2 regions of the Gordonia sp. p3-SID1431 genome follow, and region 2 is predicted to be linked to the other one. Evidence: riboswitches for the same ligand, from Rfam matches in the RefSeq annotation. Region 2 holds a riboswitch; the other holds the start of a gene.

Region 1 (6,898 bases), on a different contig from region 2:
CCGCGGACATGGTGAAACCCGGCGCCGCGGTGGTCGACGTGGGCGTCAGCCGTACTGACGAGGGTCGTCTCGCCGGCGACGTTCATCCCGATGTCTGGGAGGTCGCGGGCCACGTCTCGCCGAACCCCGGAGGTGTGGGTCCGCTGACGCGGGCGTTCCTGCTGGTCAATGTGGTCGAACGCGCTGAGCAGATGCTCGCCTCGGGGAGTGGCAGCGACGCGTGACCCGAGAGGAGCACCAGAGTGAGTCCGCTCACTCCGAGTCGCCCGGCGCCGCGGACGCCCGTCCCGGACACCGGGGGCGTCGGGCCGCCGACTCCTCCCGGTTGCGGGCGGTGCTTGTCCAGCTCCCGTACCTGCTGGTGATGCTGGGTGTGCTGGCCGCTGCGCTGCTCGTGATGTTCGATCGCTGGCGGCGTGGGTCCTTCGTCTTCGGGGCGGCTCTGCTCGTCGGAGCCGTACTCCGCGCCTTCATCCCGTCGTCGCAGGCAGGTCTGTTGCAGGTCAGGGGCAAATCGTTTGACGTGACGGCGATGGCCACGGTCGGCGGTGTGATGCTGTGGCTGGCGGCGTCGATCGACTCTTTGGGCACGGATTGATTACAATAGAGACCTGAGCGTGACCTGGCGGGCCAGTCATGCGCTCAACCAGGCAATTTTCCGCTGCTCTGCGCAGACACACCGACCGCTGGAGTTTGTATCACCGCATCACCAACCGACGGCACCGTGAATGAAGTGACGTCCATGGGCGTGTCAGCAGGGGCTGGCATGATCCACTACGTCCTCTTGACGCGTGACGATCTCGGTCGCAGTGTGGTCGATTCCCGCGTGATCGACGTGGATCCCACCGACGGCCTCGACTCCGCCGGCCGGGTCAACGCCGGGATCGACGTGATGCTCGGCGCCGCCCGCGAGACCGGGACGCGAGTGGGCCCGATCGGGGTCGCCGCACGCACGGGGAGCCAGCGTCGGCAGTTGCGTTCACGGGGCAGCGGACCCCGGCGTCAGGTCCGTCTCGCCGGCGAAGACGAGGCCGTGCTGGCCTACCTGACCGACACCGGAGAGATCGACCGTTTCTCGTCGGCCGTAATCGTCGACTGCGGCGACACCGGCATGTCGCTGTACACCGTCGATCCCCGCGAGGGTCGCATCGGCGACGCCGAGCACTCGACCGTGCTGAGCGGTCGCCGTCTCGACCGGTCCATCGTCGACCAGCTGACCGCCGACAATCCCGTCCTGGGCGACGCCACTCGGACGCGGGCGGAGCGCAGCGAGTTGCGCAGCGCGTGCCGGACCGCGAAAGAAGAGATCGCCTACGGCGGCGTCGCGGCCGCCGAGTCGGTCGTCGCGGTCTCGGCGAACACCGGTCGTGTGGCGCTGTCCGCGACCCAGGTCGAGCAGGCGATCGCGCCGATGATCGGTGATGCGAAAGAAGTGTTCGCCCGCTATGTAGCGGCCGTCAGGTCACGCGGCGTACGACCGGACGCGGTGGTGTTCATCGGCGGACTCGCCAACCTCCCCGCGGTGCGCGCGATCGCGGCAGAGCATGAGCTCGAGGTCGTGAACCCGACGGCGCCGGAGCTGGTCGTGGCCACCGGCGCAGCCTTGCTGGCCCTCCAGAGTTATTCGGGCGCAGCGCGTCTGGCGTTCATCGGTGGCAAGCCGCAGCGCGAGTGGCTTTCCGCGACCCCGATTGCGGTTGCCGGGGCGGTCATCGCGGCCGCGCTGATGACCATCTACGCGGTGAGCTCGTCGTTCGCCGACCGTCCGGCCGTCGAGCCGCAGCCGTCGGTCAGCAGTGTGCCCCCCGCGGCGGCGACCAGCGAGGAGGAGCCGCCGTCCACCCCGCGGCCCACCTCCCAGCCGATCACCCGAATCCCGGCCGAACCCGTCGAGCCCACCGTCGTCACTCCCGTTCCGACGCAACGGCCCGCGCCTGAGACCGGCTGGAACGACCCGCCGGCATGGGCGACGACGGAGTTGCCGCCGACGCGGCCGTCCACGAGTACCAGCACCCGCACCCTCTCGCCGTTCCCGTGGCCGGACCTGACCTTCCCGCCCGGTTCGACACCGACGATCCCGCCGGACCTGCTGCCCCCGGGTATGCGTCCGCCGAGCGTGGCGCCCACTCCGCCGCCGCCCACGTACTCGACGTCGACGTTGCGCTCCGCGCCCAGCGGCCCGCCGCGCCCGAGCAGTACTCGCGCCACCGGGTCGACTGAGATTCCGGGTGTAGCCGAACCGGGGAAGTCCGTTGACGGGGAGTCGGGCTCACCGGTGACCCCGGTACCTCGGTCCGGCAGCCCGGTTCCGTCGGTGCCGGCGCCGCGCTGACGAGACGCCGCCGACAGCTGGGCTACGGTCCGTCAGGCGTCGCGACGCGCGAGTTCGACCGTGCGCTTGAGTAGATCGCTGATGGCATCGAATTCGGTCAGGAATCCGTCGTGGCCGGTCTCGGAGTTGACGACCTGGAGCCCGCCGACGCAGTTGCCCAGTTCGTCGGCGAGTTCGACCTGTAGCCGGATCGGGTAGAGACGATCGGAGTCGATCCCCCCGACGATCACCGGAACGCGGCAATTGTTGAGCGCCTTGGCGACTCCGCCGCGACCACGGCCGACGTCGTGGTGGTTGAGGACCTCGGTGAGGACGACGTAGCTGGCCGGGTCGAAGCGGGACATCAGCTTCGACGCCTGGTGGTCGAGATAGCTCTGCACCGCGTAGCGCCCGCCGGTCAGGGGATTCTCGTCGCCCTGGGCGTCGTTGCCGAAGCGGGAGTCGAGCTCCGGCTCGCTGCGGTACATGAGATGGGCGATCCGACGCGCGATCCCCATGCCCTGCAACGGAATGCGGCCGGTGCCGTGGTAGTCGCCGCCGCACCAGTCCGGGTCGGCCTTGATCGCGGCGATCTGTGCGGACTGGATACCGATCTGATCCGCGGTCGCGCGGGCGCCGACGGCGAGCACGAGGGCGCTGCGGACGCGGTCGGGGTACTCGATGGCCCACTCGAGCGCGCGGGCGCCGCCCATCGAACCGCCGAGAACCGCACCAACGCTGCGGATTCCGAGGCGGTCCAGCAGTGCCACCTCGGCGCGGACCTGGTCGAGCACGGTGATCTGTGGGAAGCGTGAGCCCCAGGGCCTACCGTCGGGGGCGATGGAGCCCGGACCCGTAGAGCCCTTGCATCCGCCCAGGACGTTGGCGGAGATGACGCACCATTCGTCGGTGTCGATGGCCTGTCCCGGGCCGATCAGCCCGTCCCACCATCCGGCCGAGTCGTGGTCGGCGTCGGCGGGTCCGGTGACGTGCGAGTCGCCGGTCAATGCGTGGAGCGTGAGGATGACGTTGTCGCGGGACGGCGACAACGTCCCCCAGCGCTGGAACGCCAGGGTGACGTCGTCGATCCGTGCTCCGCTGTCGAGAGGCAACGAGCCGATGGGAATGCCGACGAGTTCCCCGTCCGGGAGGGTCTCCCAGTCGGGCTGATCAGATGCTGTCGCATTCAGGTCGATACTCACCGACAAAGCTGCCTCACCTGTTTCACTTGGCCGCCGCGAATCCCTGTTCGAGATCGGCCAAGATGTCGTCGATTCCCTCGATGCCCACGGCGAGCCGGACCAGTCCCGGGGCCACGCCCGCGGCGAGCTGCTCCTCGGGGGTGAGCTGGCTGTGGGTGGTCGAGGCGGGGTGGATGACCAGCGACCGCACATCGCCGATGTTGGCGACGTGGCTGTGCAGGCTGAGCGCGTCCACGAACTTCTTGCCGGCGTCCACTCCGCCCTGGATCTCGAAGGCGATGATCGCACCCTGACCCTTCGGGGCCAGTTCCTGACCGCGCTTGTACCAGGGCGAGGACTCCAGACCCGCGTACGCCACGGACTCGACCTGCGGGTGTGCCTCGAGGAAGGCGGCGACCTTCTGCGCGTTGGCGACGTGGCGCTCGATGCGCAGACTCAGCGTCTCCAGGCCCTGTGCCAGAAGGAACGCGTTGAACGGGGAGATCGCCGCGCCGGTGTCGCGCAACCACTGCACACGTGCCTTGAGTGCGAACGCGGGCGCGCCCAGGTCGGCGAAGACGGCACCGTGGTAGCTCGGGTCCGGCGTGGTGAAACCGGGAAACAGGTCCTTCCCGTCGCGCTGGACCCGCCAGTCGAAGGTGCCGCCGTCGACGATGACGCCGCCGATCGCGGTGCCGTGACCGCCGATGTACTTCGTCGCCGAGTGCACGACGATGTCGGCGCCGTGGGCCAGCGGGCTGATCAGGTAGGGGGTGGCGACGGTGTTGTCGATGATGAGGGGTACGCCGTTGCGGTGCGCGACCTCCGCGATCCCCGAGATGTCGAGGATCTCGTTGTTGGGGTTGGAGATCGACTCACCGAAGAACGCGCGGGTGTTGTCCTTGACGGCGGCCTGCCACGACGCCGGGTCCTCGGGGTCCTCGACGAAGCTCACCTCGACCCCGAGCTTGGGCAGTGTGTAGTGGAAGAGGTTGTACGTGCCGCCGTAGAGGCGGGGGCTGGACACCACGTGCCCGCCGGTCTCGACGGCGTTGAGGATCGCGTAGGTCTCGGCGGCCTGTCCCGATGCGACGAGCAGCGCGGCGACGCCGCCCTCGAGCGCGGCGATCCGCTGCTCGACGGCATCCTGCGTGGGATTCATGATGCGCGTGTAGATGTTGCCCGGTTCGGCGAGACCGAAGAGATTGGCCGCGTGCTGGGTGTCGTTGAAGACATACGACGTCGTCTGGTAGATCGGCAGCGCACGGGCATTGGTCACCGCGTCCGCGGACTGCCCGACGTGGATCTGCTTCGTCTCGAAGCTCCAGTTCTCGCTGGGATCGTTGCTGTCGAGGGTGCCGTCAGGGACATCAGACATGGCGATTCATCACTTTCTACGGTCGGCAGGGCCAACTCGACCCTGTTGGGGTCCGACCTTCGGACCCGCGCTTGCCGGGGATCGCCACTGCGATCCCGCAACCCGGTCATCACCCGGAGCACCCCACCGCGGAAGGAGGGTTGCCGATCAGCCAGCCGGGGCTTCGCACTGATACTCATGACCTGGCGACAAGGATATAACACGGATGTGAGGGCCCGAGAACCGTCCCGGTCAGGCCGCGCCCAACCCTTGAGAAGTGCACCGGAAGGGTGCCGGTGGCTGTCCTCCGACCGAGTGAAATCGGGTGTGTTCAGATACAAAACAGCTGGTCAAGGTAGTTAGCGACGCTCAGCGTGCTGTCGATTCCGCAATCGCGGATCTACTGTTCGACCAGCCCCGGCTGCACCGGAATGCTCCGCTCAGGTGGTCCGGGTTCGCACAGGAGCGCTCATGGCCGTGATGGCTCATCTCCGGACCCGACGGGCCTCGTTCACGGTCGCCGGCCTCACCGCATTTGCGGTGGCGGGCGCGCTCTGCCTGTCCGGTGTCGCCCCGGCGGGGGCCGCCGAATGCAGCGACACCGGCGCGGTCATCATCGTCGCCGGAACGAATGACCCGGAGAGTGCGCATCTCGTCGGCGTCACACAGCGCTACACCGGAAAGATGCCGACGGTGGTGGACGGTGACGTGGTCATCGTGGACGACCCTGACAGTGACTACCTGGCAACGCCGAAGGATGTCATCTACGTCGACTATCCGACCACGCTGTGGCCACTCGGCGCCGCGGGATACGACGACAGCACGACGCAGGGGAGAAGTGCGACGGCGTCGGCGATCGCCGGCTACCAGGCGCGATGCGGCGTCGAGTCGGACATAGTCGTCGCCGGCTATTCACAGGGCGCCCGGGTCGCCGGCGACGTGCTCGCCGACATCGGTAACGGGCGCGCCGAACAGGTGGTCGCGACCGACGAGAACGGCGAGGTCATGCTCGACGAGAACGGCGAACCAATTCTCGTCACCATCGAGCCGGGCGGGATCTCCGGCGAGCTGTACTCCGACCCCCGTCGGGCGGGAGACAAGACCGGCCGCGGGATCGAGCTCTCGCTGATCGGCATCATCCCCGGTCTGACGATGTCCGGCCCGCGGGGGAAATCAGAGACCGACAGCGGGTTCGGTGAGCTCGAAGGCGAGGTGGTGTCGGTCTGTATCGACGGTGATCCCATTTGCGACCTGCCCGACCCGATCCACGACCCGATCGGCGCGATCGACGGTCTGCTCGGCTACTTCACGAAGCACAGCCGGTATCCGTTCCAGATGTACCGGGACCCGAAGGAGCCCGCCTGGAACGACGGGCGGGCGGTCGAGTGCGATCCGGAGACTGCCGTCTGCATCGTCGCAGCGGACTCCGCCTTCGCTGAACTGATCCAGGACTGGGCTCGCGACCTCGGATACCGGGGTACGATCGGCGACTTCCTGTCCGGGCGTCCGACGATCGACCTGCCGTACGGCATCGAACTCGCGAACCTGCAGCCGGTGGTCCGGCTCGTGCAGGATCTGTTGCCACCGTTGCCGAAACTCGGATACGGCGCGTATCTGCCGGACCTGTTCGTCTTCGAGGACATCCTGGACGGCATTCTGACGCTGTCGCCGGCGCAGTTCGTCGGCGGCGCGCGAGCGTTGGCCGCCAGTCTCCGCAGCATCGTCCTGCTGCCGGTCAATTTCGTCCGGTACTGGGCGGGCGCGATCATCGGGCCGGTGGCGTCGGAGGGCGGCGCCGTCACGATTCTCGCGGCGGACACGTCGCACCTGCGATCGTCCACGTTCGCGCGACTGGCGGCCGTACCCGACGAGTCCGTGGGGCCGGTCCGCGCTGAAGAAGTGGGCGGGTCCGGCCCCTCGTCCGAGCCGTCGGCGGCCCGGGCTGCCGAACCGGATGCCACCGACCCGTCACCGGCCGAGCAGCCCCCGGTGGGCGACACGACCGACACGTCCTCGGGTGCCGACACGGGCACCGATGCCGAGACCGGT
Region 2 (6,898 bases):
GAGGCGCTCTATCTCACGAGCGGTTACGTCTACGACTCCGCGGAGGCCGCCGAGCGAGCCTTCACCGGCGAGGACGAACGATTCGTCTACTCGCGCTACGGAAATCCGACCGTCGAGATGTTCCAGGAGCGGTTGCGCCGGCTCGAGGGCGCGGAGGCGTGTTTCGCCACCGCGAGCGGCATGGCCGCGGTGTTCGTCGCGCTCGGTGCACTGTTGAAGGCCGGCGACCGTCTCGTCGCCGCCCGCAGCCTGTTCGGTTCCTGCTTCGTGGTCTGCAGCGAGATCCTCCCGCGCTGGGGGATCGAGACCGAGTTCGTCGACGGTGAAGACCTCGAGCAGTGGGAGCGGGCCCTGTCCAAGCCCACCGACGCGGTGTTCTTCGAGACACCGTCGAACCCGATGCAGAGCCTCGTCGACGTCGTGAAGGTCTCGGAACTGGCGCACGCCGCGGGCGCACAGGTGGTGCTGGACAACGTCTTCGCCACCCCGCTGCTGCAGCGGGGTCTCGAACTCGGCGCCGACGTCATCGTCTACTCGGGCACCAAACACATCGACGGCCAGGGGCGCGTCATGGGTGGCGCGGTACTCGGAACCAAGGAGTACATCGACGGTCCGGTGCAGCAACTCATGCGACACACCGGTCCGGCACTCAGTCCGTTCAACGCCTGGACCCTCGTGAAGGGGCTGGAGACGATGCGTCTGCGCGTCGACGCCTCGGTGTCGTCGGCGCTGCGGATCGCCGAGTTCCTCGAGAGCGATCCGCGCGTGCGCTGGGTCAAATACCCCTTTCTGCAGTCACACCCGCAGTACGACTTGGCGAAGTCGCAGATGTCCGGCGGCGGCACGGTGGTGACCTTCGAGCTCAACGACCACGACGGCATCGACGGCAGGAAGCGCGCCTTCGAGGTCCTCAACGGCCTGCGGATCGTCGACATCTCCAACAATCTCGGAGATTCGAAGTCGCTGATCACGCATCCTGCGACCACCACTCATCGTGCGATGGGTCCCGAGGGACGCGCGGCGATCGGTCTGAGTGACTCGGTGGTGCGGCTGTCGGTCGGCCTCGAAGGGGTCGACGACCTGTTGGGCGACCTGGACCAGGCGCTCGGCTGACGCCCGCGCTCACGGCTCCCGTACCCGCTCAGCCGAATCCGTGGAGCGGGGATGCATCATGAGACGCGGCAGCTCAGCCGTTGCGACGATCCCAGGCCGCGCGCACCGGAGCGGGGATACGGCCCCTCGCGGGCACCTCGAGTCCCTCGGCCCGAGCCCAAGACCTGATCTCCGATGGTGTCGCGGGCGGCCCCTGCATGCTGTGCACAATGGTCTCGCTGCCGGCGGTGAGTCGCCACTCGTGTAGCGCGGCACCGAGCCAGCGGTACACCCATTCCTCGGCGAGCTTCCGGTTGTCGCAGAACACGATCGGCACGGTCGGAAACCGGACCTGCGCCTCGGCCGCTGCCTCGGCCAGCGCGGCGCCGCTGACGTATTCGCGCGTGAACAGCTTGCTGTACGAGGCTTCGACGACCACCGCGGCGCGGCGAAGTCCGGCGAGACCTGCCAGTTGGTAGGTGAGAGTTCCCTTCATGAGGCCGTTGCCGAGATCGTCGATCGACTTGCGTTCGACGGCGGCGATCACCTCGTCGTCGTTGACGATCGCATAGTCGCCGGCATCGAGGCGGTGTCGAGTGGTGGTCGCCTGCTGATGGCTGAAGGAGTAGGCGTACTTCTCGCCCGTGTCGACGACGATCTCGAGTGCCTGGCCGTGTGCCCGGGCGGTGGGGAGGGCGACGTTCGGACGCGCCTGCTTGGTGGTCTTGCGCGTCTGCCAGAAGATCATCTCCCGTCCTCGAGCGCGGGTGATGACGAATTGTGAGCGATTCTCCCTGGCCCGGGCGAGTACCAGGTCGATCGCCGCCCCGCGCCGCGTCACCGAACGTACTGCGAGTCGTTCGACGATCTGCGGTGTGGTCGGCCACTCCTCAGCGCGGTGGCAGTAGACCTTGCTGGTCCGCGGCCACGTCTCTCTCACCTTGAGGACAATGCCGTCGCTGCCGAGCGGGATACGTACGAGAAAGGGCAGCGAGGAGCCCTCTTCCGGGTTTCGGGCGATGATCAGATCGTCGGGCATCGAAGGTCAGCGTAACGGGCTGCGGTCGCCTGCGGTCGTGTTCGACCCCGAACCATCTCTGCTAATCGAGGCTGTCGATTCCCAACGCGTTCAGGACCGTCCGCAGCTTGAACGCCGTCTCCTCGAGTTCGCCCTGCGGGTCGGAGTGTTCGACGATACCGCCGCCGGCCCACGTCCGGAGGCTGCGACGATCGGCCTCGAGTTCGAGGCACCGGATGGTGACCATCCACTCCCCGTCGCCGGCGGCGTCGCACCAGCCGACCGCCCCCGCGTAGAAGCCGCGCTCACCCTCGACCTCGCGGATGATCTGCGCAGCAACATCACTCGGCGTGCCGCAGACCGCCGGGGTGGGGCCGAGCAGGAGTGCGAGATCGAGCGCAGTGGTCGCCGGGTCCCGAAGCCGCGCGCGGATCGGGGTGGCCAGATGCCAGACCTCCCCGGTCGACTGCAATTGCGGGGTCGACGGCGCGTCGACGTCGTCGCAGAGGTGTCCCAGCCGGTCTCGCAGGTGGTCGACGACGAAGGCGTGCTCGGCGAGGTCCTTTGCCGAGGAGAACAATCCGTCGGCAGCGGCGCGGTCGACGACCGGGTCGGGTGACCGCGGCGCCGATCCCGCGTACGGGTGGCAGGTGACGACGGAACCCGACTTGCGCAGCAACACTTCGGGACTCGCGCCCAACAGCCACGAACCCGAGCCGGTGGCCGCGCCGAGATCGACACCGAATGCGTTGTGTCCGGCATTGCCGCCCGCCAATGCGTCGAGAAGTCGCAGAGGCTCGACCTCGGCGTCGAGCACGATGTCGACGCTGCGGGCGAGGACGACCTTGCCGACGTCGCCGGCGACGATCCGCTTCACCGCGTGCGCGACCCGTTCGCGGTGCTCGTCGGCCGTGGGGTACAGGGTCGTCGACACCGGGGTGCGCGTCAGTGGCGGCCCGCCCGCCAGCGGCGCCGCGTCGACGTGCAGGACTTCGGGCACCACCAGCGCGGCGGGGTCGGCGAGGTCGAAGGGGATCGCGCCGGTCAGACCGTCGACGGTCCCGGCGCGCAGGGCGGCCGAGGCGGCGTCGACGTCGGTGAACGCACGGACCGCGCCCATGCCCCGCACGGTGCCGTGCGGGCGGGACAACACAAACACATCAGTCGCTGACACCCCTGACACGCTACAGGTAAGTGTGCCCTAACTTCCGATCACGTTGAGTGAAAATTGACACGCCCGCGCGAGATCGACGACCCTTGGTCGTAGGTCATGAGTGCCAGTGACAAGCCCCGGCTCGCTGGTCGGCAACCCTCCTTCGCGGTGGGGTGCTCCGGGTGACGACCCGGCCGCGTACCGACCGGACGCGGCAAGCGCGAATTGTCTGAGGAGTTTCCTGCCGTGACCGCTGTCCTGTCCGCACCCGCCGGTCGCCTGTCGCCCGCAGTCGACGTCCGCTTCGACGCCGCCCGGGAATCGGTGCGGCAGTTCGTCCGTGCGCGGGTCGACGACACCGTCGTCTTCACCCGCGATGCCGCCGTTGCCCTCGACCTCGCGGCGCGCATCACTCCCGGCGACGTCGTCGTCCTCGACATCGGGCAGGGCGCCGACCTGCTGCGGTGGTGCGCACCACGGCAGGGGCGCGACCGGGCGCGCTTCGTCCCGGCCTGCGAGACCATCGAGGACACCTTGGTCGCGCTGGAGACCGAGCTCGCCTCGGCGCCGGCATCGCTCTTGGTCGTGACCGCGGTATCGGACATCACCGGCGAGGTGCTGCCGATGGGCCGGCTCGCCTCGCTCGCGCACCGGTCCGGGGCCCGCATCCTGGTCGACGCCGCGCAACTCGTCGGGCACCGGCCCGTCTCCGTCGTCAGCCACGGCATCGACTACGTCGCGTTCGGTGAACCAGGTCGTAGGACGGATGGCCCCGGCGTCCTGATCGGTCGTCGTGACTGGTTCGACGCCGCCGATGTCGACGCCTCGCCGGACTCCGACGGCGTTCCCGGGGCGATCGCGGTCGCCGAGGCGTGTCGGGTGCTCGCCGATCTCGGACCCGAGACGATCGGGCTGCACGAACGCCGCCTCGCCGAACGTCTCGACGCCGGCCTGGCCGCGATCGGCGGCTTCACGCCGCTGCGGATCTTCACCGATTCCACCGACCGCGCGGGAGTCGCGGGCTACACCGTCGACGGCCTCGCACCGCCGGCCGACACGGTGCGCGCGAGTTTCGGAGCGGGCACCACCGTCGACGACATCGACCGGATTCTCGATGCATTCCGGGCGCGAACCGACCAGACCGACCGAACTCGACCAGGGGTGAATAGATGACCATCGAACTCGACGCACGTGCTGACCGCGGCACCGTGATCGCCGCACCGACTGCCACCCCGACGGCCCCGATCAGCATCGGACGTCCGGGATTCCAGATCGCGCTCGCGGGAGACGATCTCGCACAGACGTTTCCGATCGTCGTGCGGCGGGAGACCCTCCGCGAGGCGCAGCGCGCCCGCTCCCTGCTCCGGGCCGGCAGCCACGATCAGGCCAAGTTCGTGGTCGCACTCGAGGTGGAGGTGGCTGTCGCGCCGGACGCCGCGTCGGCGCGCACGGCCGCTGCTGCGGCGGTGGACGCGTCGTCGGAGACGGGCTCGGGGACCATCCGCTACATCGGGACGACACACGGACTGATCACGCTGGTCCGCGACATCTACGCAGCCGAGGTCGCCGACGCCGTGATCCTCATCCCGATCGACGGCGCGGCCACCGAACGCCGCATCCGCGAACAGATCCTGCCGGTGCTCGCCGAGCAGCGGTACCGCGTGGCCTGACCCACTGCTGGTTGAGCCGGCACCGAGCGTAGCCGCCGGGCCGAGCAAGCGACGAAGGAGCGCGTCGAGGTCGAGGCGCCGAGTCGAAGCCACCTGGTGACCAGACAAGACCGCCGACACCATCTCGGATGATGGTGCCGGCGGTCTCGTGTGTGGGAGAGATCAGCCGCGCGAGGGCTCGTTGGCCGCGTCGGGGTGCGCAGCGAGGCGATCGACGGCCTCCTGTGCGATCTTCTCGGCCTGGTCGCGGCCGACCCATCCGCCCGGGTCGACCTCCTTGCCCGGCTCGAGGTCCTTGTAGTGCTCGAAGAAGTGGGCGATGGGTCCCAGCTCGTATTCGGACACGTCGGAGATGTCCTTGATGTGGTCCCAGCGCACGTCCTTGGCGGGGACGCAGAGCAGCTTGTCGTCGCCACCGGCCTCGTCGGTCATGGTGTACATGCCGACGACCCGTGCGCGCACGATGATGCCGGGGAACACCGACTCGGGGAGCAGGACCATCGCGTCGAGCGGGTCGCCGTCCTCACCGAGGGTGCCGTCGATGTAGCCGTAGTCGGCCGGGTAGCCCATCGAGGTGTACAGGTAGCGGTCGAGGTAGACCTTGCCCGTCTCGTGGTCGACCTCGTACTTGTTGCGGCCACCTTTGGGGATCTCGATGGTCACATCGAATTCCACAGTTCCTCCTGGCAGTCTTGATCGGGGATGCCGCGTCGGGCCGAAACGCCCGCACGCTGCCCCAACGATACTGTTGGTCCGGCGACCTCGATGTTCGTACCCCTCGTTGTGCGTATGTCCGGGCCGTTCCATCGACCGTCAACCGCGAGAGACCCGGAGGCTTTGTGGGCGCATCCACCCGAAACGGCGGTCGTTCCGGTCGGAGACTTCTGTGGTGGACGATCACCGCGGTGGTGATCCTGGCCCTCGTCGCGACGGCCTCGGTGGTCATCGCGCTCCGGCTCGACCGGGAACCCGAACTGCCGCCGGGGGTTCCCCCGCAGCCCGCCGCGATCGCCGTCGACCCCCGGATCGACCCGGTGGTCGCCTCCGCGCCGGAGCCCACGCCGAGCGGTGTGTCGCGGGCCATCGCGCCGGCACTGCGGGATCCGGCGCTCGGCGAACTCACCGGCATGATCAGCGACTCGCTGACCGGCACCGTCCTGTGGACCAGCAACCCCGAGCGTCCGCGGATCCCCGCGTCGAACGCCAAGGTCCTCTCGGCCGCGGCCGTCCTCGAAGCCGTGCCGCACGATCAGCGACTGACCACGACGGTGGTGGCCGGCAGCAACGGGCAGATCATCCTCCGAGGTGCGGGTGACCCGACCCTGTCCGCACAGCCCGCCGGCACCGACACCTTCTACACCGACCCCGGTCGCATCGCCGACCTCGCGCGGCAGATCGAGGACACCGAGATCCCGGTGACGTCGGTGGCCGTCGACCTGAGCGCGTTCTCGGGTCCGACGATGGACACCACCTGGGACCGCCGGGACATCCAGGGTGGCGACATAGCGCCGATCGAATCGCTGATGGTCGACGGCGCCCGGCTCGAACCGCTCGACGAGTACTCGCCGCGCACCGCGGAACCGGGCATCATGGCCGGCGAGGCGCTGGCCGCGGCTCTCGGCGTGGAGGGGCCCGTCACCGAGGTGACCGGTACCGCCGGGGCCGGAGACGACCGCGTGATCGCGAAGGTCGAGTCGGCGCCGCTGGTCACCCGGGTCAACGACATGCTGCGCTACAGCGACAACGTGCTCGCCGAGACCCTGGCCATCGAACTGTCGGTGCACCGGGGCGGGCCGCCCACGCACGCCGGCGGCGTGGAGGCGATCGAACAAGTCCTGTCGTCGATGTTCCCGGACCAGTGGGCGGGCACCACCCTGCACGATGCGTCGGGGATCTCCTACGCCAACCGCACCACGCCGGAACTGCTCGACGCCGTGATGACGGCCGCCAGCGGGCCCAGCCGGC

What was found. Region 2 has a riboswitch for S-adenosylmethionine ahead of M4D77_RS07890 (aminotransferase class V-fold PLP-dependent enzyme). Riboswitches for the same ligand answer to the same signal wherever they lie in the genome.
Region 1: it holds a riboswitch for S-adenosylmethionine, as region 2 does, so the genes downstream of both, M4D77_RS11490 (bifunctional o-acetylhomoserine/o-acetylserine sulfhydrylase) here and M4D77_RS07890 (aminotransferase class V-fold PLP-dependent enzyme) in region 2, are expected to answer to the same signal.

Annotation. Positions count from the first base shown of each region.
Region 1 is NZ_JAMBDT010000037.1:10,302-17,199, reverse strand. Features, by position in the region: gene M4D77_RS11510 (bifunctional methylenetetrahydrofolate dehydrogenase/methenyltetrahydrofolate cyclohydrolase) at 1-224, shown strand, start outside; gene M4D77_RS11505 (DUF3017 domain-containing protein) at 326-598, shown strand; gene M4D77_RS11500 (Hsp70 family protein) at 767-2,332, shown strand; gene M4D77_RS11495 (homoserine O-acetyltransferase) at 2,365-3,519, opposite strand; gene M4D77_RS11490 (bifunctional o-acetylhomoserine/o-acetylserine sulfhydrylase) at 3,536-4,870, opposite strand; SAM riboswitch class IV at 4,933-5,053, opposite strand; gene M4D77_RS11485 (cutinase family protein) at 5,321-6,898, shown strand, end outside.
Region 2 is NZ_JAMBDT010000022.1:7,836-14,733, forward strand. Features, by position in the region: gene M4D77_RS07875 (O-succinylhomoserine sulfhydrylase) at 1-1,113, shown strand, start outside; gene M4D77_RS07880 (ERCC4 domain-containing protein) at 1,187-2,131, opposite strand; gene M4D77_RS07885 (isochorismate synthase MenF) at 2,193-3,269, opposite strand; SAM riboswitch class IV at 3,377-3,490, shown strand; gene M4D77_RS07890 (aminotransferase class V-fold PLP-dependent enzyme) at 3,510-4,436, shown strand; gene M4D77_RS07895 (hypothetical protein) at 4,433-4,933, shown strand; gene M4D77_RS07900 (inorganic diphosphatase) at 5,096-5,608, opposite strand; gene dacB (D-alanyl-D-alanine carboxypeptidase/D-alanyl-D-alanine-endopeptidase) at 5,773-6,898, shown strand, end outside.